Linked DNA regions of Priestia megaterium. Each later gene encodes a partner of the first gene's protein in a complex. Links are inferred from orthologs where the notes say so. Each region holds a gene or a part of one and is shown in the gene's direction. Other genes may lie near its edges.

What was found. Proteins that work in one complex are often made in the same cells at the same time.
Region 2: the proteins of uvrA (region 1) and mfd are in contact, whole or in part, in a crystal structure (PDB 4DFC), measured with the Escherichia coli proteins. The link is inferred for Priestia megaterium from one-to-one orthologs.

Annotation. Positions count from the first base shown.
Region 1 is NZ_CP023317.1:4,809,145-4,813,759, reverse strand. The notes cover bases 1-3,402. They hold uvrA (excinuclease ABC subunit UvrA), read left to right. Parts: upstream 1-325; coding sequence 326-3,202; downstream 3,203-3,402. Other genes in these bases: CEQ83_RS24730 (hypothetical protein), read left to right, coding at 3,290-3,402; uvrB (excinuclease ABC subunit UvrB), read left to right, coding at 1-319. Outside these bases: more of CEQ83_RS24730, read left to right, coding at 3,403-3,601; CEQ83_RS24725 (DUF4097 family beta strand repeat-containing protein), read left to right, coding at 3,640-4,615. UniProt on the Escherichia coli protein: The UvrABC repair system catalyzes the recognition and processing of DNA lesions. UvrA is an ATPase and a DNA-binding protein. A damage recognition complex composed of 2 UvrA and 2 UvrB subunits scans DNA for abnormalities.
Region 2 is NZ_CP023317.1:51,140-55,247, forward strand. It holds mfd (transcription-repair coupling factor), read left to right. Parts: upstream 1-377; coding sequence 378-3,908; downstream 3,909-4,108. Other genes in the region: pth (aminoacyl-tRNA hydrolase), read left to right, coding at 1-18; CEQ83_RS00280 (anti-sigma-F factor Fin), read left to right, coding at 78-308. UniProt on the Escherichia coli protein: Couples transcription and DNA repair by recognizing RNA polymerase (RNAP) stalled at DNA lesions. Mediates ATP-dependent release of RNAP and its truncated transcript from the DNA, and recruitment of nucleotide excision repair machinery to the damaged site.

The DNA of each region.
Region 1 (4,615 bases):
TCGCATCACAAACTCCATGGACATTGCTATCAATGAGACCAAGCGTCGTAGAAGTATTCAAGAAGCTTACAACGAAGAGCATGGTATCACACCGACAACGATTCAAAAAGAAGTTCGAGGCTCAATTCGTGCAACAGTAGTAGCAGAAGATACAGAAACGTATGAAGAAGCACCGGCATTTGATAAACTCAATAAAAAAGAAAAAGCAAAGCTCGTAGAAGAAATGGAACAAGAAATGAAAGAAGCAGCCAAAGCGCTTAACTTTGAACGCGCAGCTGAGCTTCGTGACTTGATTCTAGAATTAAAAGCGGAAGGGTGATAAAACATGGCGATGGAAAAAATCGTGGTAAAAGGTGCACGAGCCCACAATTTGAAAAATATCGATATTGAAATCCCGCGAGACAAATTAGTGGTATTAACAGGGTTGTCAGGTTCTGGTAAATCTTCTTTAGCTTTCGATACAATCTATGCTGAAGGACAAAGACGTTATGTCGAGTCACTTTCGGCGTATGCAAGACAGTTTTTAGGTCAAATGGATAAGCCAGATGTAGATTCGATCGAAGGATTGTCGCCTGCTATTTCAATCGATCAAAAAACAACGAGCCGAAACCCTCGTTCAACCGTCGGAACTGTGACCGAAATCTATGACTATTTGCGCCTTTTGTTTGCTCGTGTAGGAAAGCCGATTTGTCCTAATCATGGAATTGAAATTACGTCTCAAACGATTGAGCAAATGGTAGATAGAATTTTAGAGTACCCTGAACGTACAAAACTTCAAGTACTGGCCCCTGTGGTATCTGGCCGAAAAGGCACCCATGTAAAAGTATTAGAAGATATTAAAAAGGAAGGGTACGTTCGCATTCGAGTAGACGGAGAAATGCGTGAAATAACAGAAGAAATTGAACTGGAAAAAAACAAAAAGCACTCCATTGAAGTAGTGATTGATCGCGTTGTTGTCAAAGAAGGTGTAGCCGCTCGTTTGTCGGACTCTTTGGAATCAGCTCTTCGCCTTGGAGATGGGAAAGTAATTATTGATGTAATAGGTGAGGAAGAATTACTTTTTAGCGAGCATCATGCTTGTCCAAAATGTGGCTTCTCCATTGGAGAACTTGAGCCCCGCATGTTTTCATTTAATAGTCCGTACGGGGCGTGTCCAACGTGTGACGGTTTAGGAACGAAATTGGAAGTGGATAAAGATTTAGTGATTCCTAACTATGACTTAACACTTCATCAGCACGCAATTGCACCTTGGGAGCCAACAAGTTCTCAATACTATCCGCAGCTGCTTGAAGCCGTATGTACACATTACGGCATCGACATGGATGTGCCGGTTCGAGATATCCCGGAACATTTATTTGATAAAGTATTATATGGCAGCGGTAAAGAAAAAATTTATTTTCGCTATGAAAATGATTTTGGCCAAGTAAGAGAAAATCATATCGAATTTGAAGGTGTGCTTCGGAACGTAGAACGCCGTTATCATGAAACAAGTTCTGATTATATCCGTGAGCAAATGGAAAAATACATGGCTCAGCAAGCTTGTCCAAAATGTAAAGGAAATCGTTTAAAACGCGAAAGCTTAGCGGTGCTTATTGACGAAAAGCATATAGGAGATACAACACGCTTTTCAGTAAAAGAAGCATATGACTTTTTTGAAAGTCTCAGTTTATCTGAAAAAGACATGAAGATTGCGGATATGATACTGCGTGAAATTCGTGAGCGTCTAAGCTTTCTCATTAACGTGGGACTTGATTACTTAACATTGAACCGCTCTGCTGGAACTCTTTCAGGAGGGGAAGCGCAGCGCATTCGCTTGGCTACTCAAATCGGTTCTCGTTTGACGGGGGTTCTTTATATTTTAGATGAACCTTCTATCGGTCTTCATCAACGTGACAACGATCGCTTAATTCGCACAATGCAAGACATGCGCGATATTGGAAATACGTTGATTGTTGTAGAGCATGATGAAGATACGATGATGGCAGCTGATTATTTAATTGATATCGGACCAGGAGCCGGCGTACACGGGGGTGCCGTTGTTTCTCAAGGCACGCCTCAGGAAGTGATGGATGATGAAAATTCCTTAACGGGTCAATATCTATCAGGAGAGAAGTTTATTCCACTTCCAGCCGAAAGACGTTCGATAGATAAAGATCGGATGATTGAAATTATAGGAGCAAAAGAAAACAATTTAAAAAATGTAAAAGCAAAGCTTCCGTTAGGTGTATTCACAGCTGTTACAGGTGTATCTGGATCAGGTAAGAGTACGCTTGTAAATGATATCCTTCACAAATCATTGGCGCAAAAGCTGCATAAAGCAAAAAGCAAAGCAGGAGAACATAAAGAAATCAAAGGCATTGAACATTTAGATAAAGTCATTGATATTGATCAGTCTCCCATAGGCCGTACGCCTCGTTCAAACCCTGCAACCTATACAGGTGTATTTGATGACATTCGAGATGTATTTGCCCAAACAAACGAAGCAAAAGTGCGCGGATATAAAAAAGGCCGCTTTAGCTTTAACGTGAAAGGCGGCCGATGTGAAGCTTGTCGAGGAGACGGTATTATTAAAATCGAAATGCATTTCCTGCCAGATGTATACGTTCCTTGCGAAGTCTGCCACGGCAAACGATATAACCGGGAAACTTTAGAAGTAAAATACAAAGATCAAAACATTTCAGATGTGTTGGATATGACAGTTGAAGACGCGCTTCACTTCTTTGAAAACATTCCAAAGATTAAGCGGAAGCTGCAGACCATTTACGATGTAGGACTTGGCTATATCACGCTTGGACAGCCGGCCACTACTTTATCGGGTGGAGAGGCCCAGCGTGTAAAGTTAGCTTCAGAGCTTCACCGTCGCTCAACAGGAAGAACGCTGTACATTTTAGACGAACCGACTACCGGTCTTCATGTCGATGATATCGCACGTTTATTAAAAGTGCTTCAGCGTTTAGTTGAAAATGGAGATACAGTTCTAGTGATCGAACATAATTTAGACGTGATCAAAGCAGCTGATTATCTACTTGATTTAGGGCCTGAAGGTGGAGATAAAGGCGGACAAATTGTGGCTACGGGTACGCCAGAAGAAGTGGCGAAAGTAAAAGAATCCTATACGGGCCATTATTTGAAGCCAATTTTAGAACGTGACCGTAAGCGTATGGAGAAAAAAGTTGAAAAAGCAGAGGCATTAACTCGTTAAAAGACACCAGCATTGGTGTCTTTTTTATAAAGAATGAAACTTTTTAACTCATTAAAACGTAATACATGATATAAGGAGCTGATTATTATGGAAGGAAATCGCATACTATCTTCCTTAAATTATTTTAGCGTTTTCTTTGCACCATTTTTATTACCTATTATTATTTATTTTGTTGTTCATAACATAGAAGTAAAGAAACATGCAAAAACTGCATTTTTGTCACATTTATTACCTATCGCTACAGCGATCTTGTTCTTATTTTTCTTGCTTCCTGCTCTTACTGGCTCTAGTGGAACGGTATTTATTCTTTTAATTGTAGCTTTAGTTGTTGTTTCTTTAGTTAATGTTGTTGTGTTTGTATGGAATATTGTAAAAGGGATACAAATATTAAGCAGATAAAAGTTAAATGACTAAAACGTAAAGAGGAGATGGAAGGTATGAGTGAAAAGCGCAAACAAATTTTACAGATGGTAGAAGAAGGGAAACTTAGCGTAGATGAGGCTTTAACCCTGCTGAATTCACTGGAAAAAGACTCAGCTAATGACTCTTACTATGCTACGCCTGATAAAGCTGAGCTATCCCCTTATGTAGGAGGAAAACAGAAAAAAACGTACGCTTCTAAGTCATCTCAAAGCTCTTTAAAGGAAAAATTATTTACATTTGTAGATCAAACGGTAAAAAAAGTAAAAGAAGGAGATTTAGATTTTAACTTTGGTCCTTCGATTGACGTTCAGCACATCTTTCAGCAATCAGAAGCATATATTCAAGAGATTGACGTAGATTTAGCAAATGGAAGCGTTCAACTCCGACCTTGGGGAAGTACAGAAGTACGAATAGAGTGTGAAGCTGCTATCTACAAAGTAGAGAATTCGGATGAAGCGCGCCGCACTTTCTTGCAGCATACCGCATTTTCCATCGAAAATGGCAAACTGCGCTTTGCAATTCAGCAAAAGCAAATGAAGGTGAAAGCGATTATTTATATTCCAGAAATGGAATATGAACGCGTCAAGCTCCGTATGTTTAATGGTTCAATCGATGGGGAAAGACTAAGCGTACGAGACCTAAAAGCCAAAACAGCTAATGGCACCATCCGCTTTTACGATGTGAATAGCCATTCTCTTGAAATGGAGACATCAAACGGGCATATGGAACTTTCTCGAATACTCGCTTCGAAATGTGAGCTTGAAACAATCAATGGAACGGTTAAATTTGATGGAGATACAAAAAAGATTGATGTTCAGACATTTAACGGGGATATTGATACGTATTTAAAAGGAGAGCGCATTGAAAAAGCATTTTTCAAAACGACTACAGGAAGCATTACGCTCTATACGCCGTCCCACCTCTCCGTTGATGGAGATTTGAAATCTAACTTTGGGAATTTTACGTGTACACTTCCTGAGATGGAAATAG
Region 2 (4,108 bases), 4.8 Mb from region 1 along the record:
ATGAATCGCTATAATTAAGCAGAATAAAATTTCTCTCAATCGTCCATACTAACACTAAAAGATTTGGGAGGATTTGTATGTCTATTCATTATTTCTGTAGACATTGTGGCGCAAAAGTCGGTATGATAGAAAAGACAGCTCACAATACAGAAGCACTCGGTTTTAATCACCTGACCGCAGATGAACGAAAAGACTTTATTCACTACCATAATAGTGGAGACATCGTGGTTAAAATTATTTGTGAAGACTGTCAAGAAGCGCTAGAACGAAATCCAGACTATCATCAGTACGAAACATTTATACAATAAAAAGCTTTGGTCTCAAACCAAAGCGTTTTTCTGTTTAGTTTAGACATATCATGGGAGGAGGGAATTCCTTTGCGAGGGATTAGACAGCAATTTGAAGAAAATAAAGAAATTGGAGCTGTTGTCAGCAGTTTAGAAGAAGGTTTGAAAGAACAGTTAGTAACGGGAATTTCCGGTTCAGCTCGATCTGTATTAATGGCACTCTTAAATGAGGATAAAAAATACCCCTTATTAGTAGTGACTCATAATTTATATCAAGCCCAAAAAGTGTATGAAGACCTTTTGCACCTTTTACCGGAAAAAGACGTTTTCTTATACCCTGTTAACGATTTAGTTGCTACAGAAGTGGGGATTGCAAGTCCAGAATTAAAGGCTCAGCGAATTGAAGTACTCAATTATTGGAGTCAACATACAGGTGGAGTAGTTGTAACGCCGCTTGCAGGGATTCGAAAGCTGCTACCTCCTAAAGCAAGATGGGAGCAAACGCAGCTGCCGTTTCAAATGGGAATTGACATCGACGTTGATCATTATTTAAAAAGGTTAGTTGAGTTGGGCTATGAGCGGGCATCGATGGTTTCAGCTCCGGGTGAGTTTAGTGTGCGCGGAGGAATAATTGACATCTATCCGTTAACAGAAGAGTTACCTGTCCGAATTGAACTATTTGATACAGAGATTGATTCCATTCGTACTTTTACAATTGAGGATCAACGCTCTCAAGAGCAGTTAAAAGAAATTTCAATCGGCCCTGCTACGGAAATCATTGTGAGCCAAAATGAAGTGGCCCAAGGAATTGAAGAACTAGAAGCACAGCTGGCTTCGACGCTGCAGCAAGTGAAAAACGCAGCGCTAAAAGCTACCTTAACAGAAAATATTAAAGGTGAAATCGAACAGCTGCGTCAAGGTCAACTTCTTGAAAATATGTTCAAGTATTTATCATTCTTTTACGAATCGCCTGCTAGTTTACTAGATTATTTACCAGAAGGTGGCCTTGTCATCTTTGATGAAACAACTCGAATTCAAGAGACGTCTGATCAGCTTGAAACAGAGGAAGCTGAATGGATAACAGAATTATTAGGACAGGGGCAAATTGTTCGAGATGTTCAATTATCTCATAAGCTCCCATCTCTTATTCAGCGAGCAAAACATCAGTTTTTATACTTATCGTTATTTTTGAAGCACGTATCGTATACGAGTCCGCAAAATATTATTAATATTTCATGTAAGCAGATGCAGCAGTTTTACGGCCAAATGAACTTATTAAAAAGTGAAATTGAACGTTGGAAAAATGCTAATTATACGGTAGTCCTCTTAGGAGCAGATAAAGAGCGCGTGAAAAAACTCGAAGGGGTGCTAGCAGATTATGATATTGATTCATCTATTTTAGATGGAAATGGTCAGCTTGTGCCAGGTCTTGTTCAAATTATTGAAGGCGATTTACAAATGGGCTTTGAACTGCCGATGCAAAAATTAGCAGTTTTAACCGAGGAAGAATTGTTTAAAAAACGGATCAAGAAATCAAAGCGTCGTCAAAAGCTTTCCAATGCAGAGCGTATTAAAAGCTATTCAGAGTTAAACGTAGGTGACTATGTCGTTCACGTGAACCACGGTATTGGCCGTTATTTAGGAATGGAAACGTTAGAGATTAACGGTAATCATAAAGATTATATCCATATCAAATATGAAGGCTCTGACAAGCTGTACGTTCCTGTTGAACAGATTGATCAAGTACAAAAATATGTAGGCTCTGAAGGGAAAGAGCCGAAAGTATATAAACTTGGCGGAAATGACTGGAAGAAAGTGAAACGAAAAGTTGAGTCTTCTGTTCAAGACATCGCTGATGACTTAATTAAACTGTATGCAGAGCGCGAAGCAAGTAAAGGTTATGCATTTTCCCCGGATGGCGATTTACAGAGAGAATTTGAAACAGCTTTCCCTTATCAAGAAACCGAAGATCAGCTTCGTTCTGTACAAGAAATTAAAAAGGATATGGAACATGAAAGACCAATGGATCGTCTGCTTTGTGGAGACGTTGGATACGGAAAAACAGAAGTAGCCATTCGTGCTGCGTTTAAAGCTGTGACAGATGGAAAACAAGTGGCTATTTTAGTACCAACCACTATTTTAGCTCAGCAGCATTATGAAACCATCCGTGAGCGTTTTCAAGACTACCCAATTAATATTGGGCTATTGAGCCGCTTTCGCAGCCGTAAACAGCAGCAGGAAACAATTAAAGGGCTAAAAAATGGGACCGTAGATGTAGTGATTGGTACACATCGTTTACTATCTAAAGATGTGATTTATAAGGATTTAGGGTTGTTAGTTATCGATGAAGAGCAACGTTTTGGTGTAACGCACAAGGAAAAAATCAAGCAAATGAAAGCAAACGTTGATGTCCTTACACTTACAGCAACACCTATTCCACGAACATTACATATGTCTATGTTGGGTGTAAGGGATTTGTCTGTTATTGAAACGCCGCCTGAAAATCGTTTTCCGGTTCAAACATATGTAGTGGAGTATAATCCAGTTCTAGTTCGTGAAGCGATTGAGCGTGAGTTAGCGCGTGATGGCCAAGTTTACTTTTTATATAATCGCGTAGAAGATATTGAACGAAAAGCAGAAGAAATTTCGATGCTCGTGCCTGATGCTAGGGTAACGTATGCCCACGGAAAAATGAATGAAACAGAACTCGAAGCGGTTATCTTAAGCTTTTTAGAAGGCGAATATGACGTGATTGTGAGTACAACTATTATCGAAACAGGAGTAGATATTCCAAATGTAAATACGCTCATTGTTAACAATGCTGATAAGATGGGATTATCACAACTGTATCAATTAAGAGGACGCGTAGGTCGTTCAAATCGCGTGGCATATGCGTACTTTACGTATCATAAAGACAAAGTACTGACAGAAGTAGCTGAAAAGCGTCTGCAAGCTATTAAGGAATTTACTGAATTAGGTTCTGGTTTTAAAATTGCTATGCGTGATCTTTCAATACGTGGCGCCGGAAACCTACTGGGTGCTCAGCAGCATGGATTTATCGATTCTGTCGGTTTCGATCTCTATTCACAAATGCTTAAAGAAGCGATAGAGGAAAGACGCGGGTCTGACGGAGAAAGTGTGAAATTTAATGTGGAAATGAATCTGGACTTAGACGCGTATATCCCTGATCAGTACATTACAGACGGCCGCTTGAAAATTGAGATGTATAAGCGCTTTAGAGGAATTGAAGCACTAGAGGATATTCAAGAATTGCAAGATGAAATGATTGATCGTTTTGGGGAGTATCCGGCTGAGGTTGAGTACTTGTTTAAAGTAGCTGAAACAAAAGTATATGCAACGCAGAACCTAGTAGAATCTATTCTTCAGTCAAAACAAGAAATTTCTATTCTGCTTTCTGAAGAAGCGAGCTCAACGATAGACGGCCAAAAATTATTCATGCTAGGTGATCAATTTGGCAGAATGGTCAGCTTAGGTATGGAAGGCAAGAAAGTAAAATTAGTGGTTAACGTAAAAGGACTTGCTCAAAAAGAATGGCTCAATATTGTGTATCAGTTAGTAAAAGGAGTAGCCACTGTTAAAAAAGAACAAGTTACGAATTAAAAAGAAGGCTCATTTTTGAGCCTTCTTTTTATATAGCCGAAATAAAAATGTCCAAATCCCCATGTTTTGGCGGTTTTTTGGACATTTTTTTAATAAAAGCACACTTTTTAACAAAAAAAGAGATGGTTGGTGAATAGAAGTTGTAGAGTGAAGAATACTAACCTCAACAAAGGTGAACCTTTTATCATATAGCCATCAGT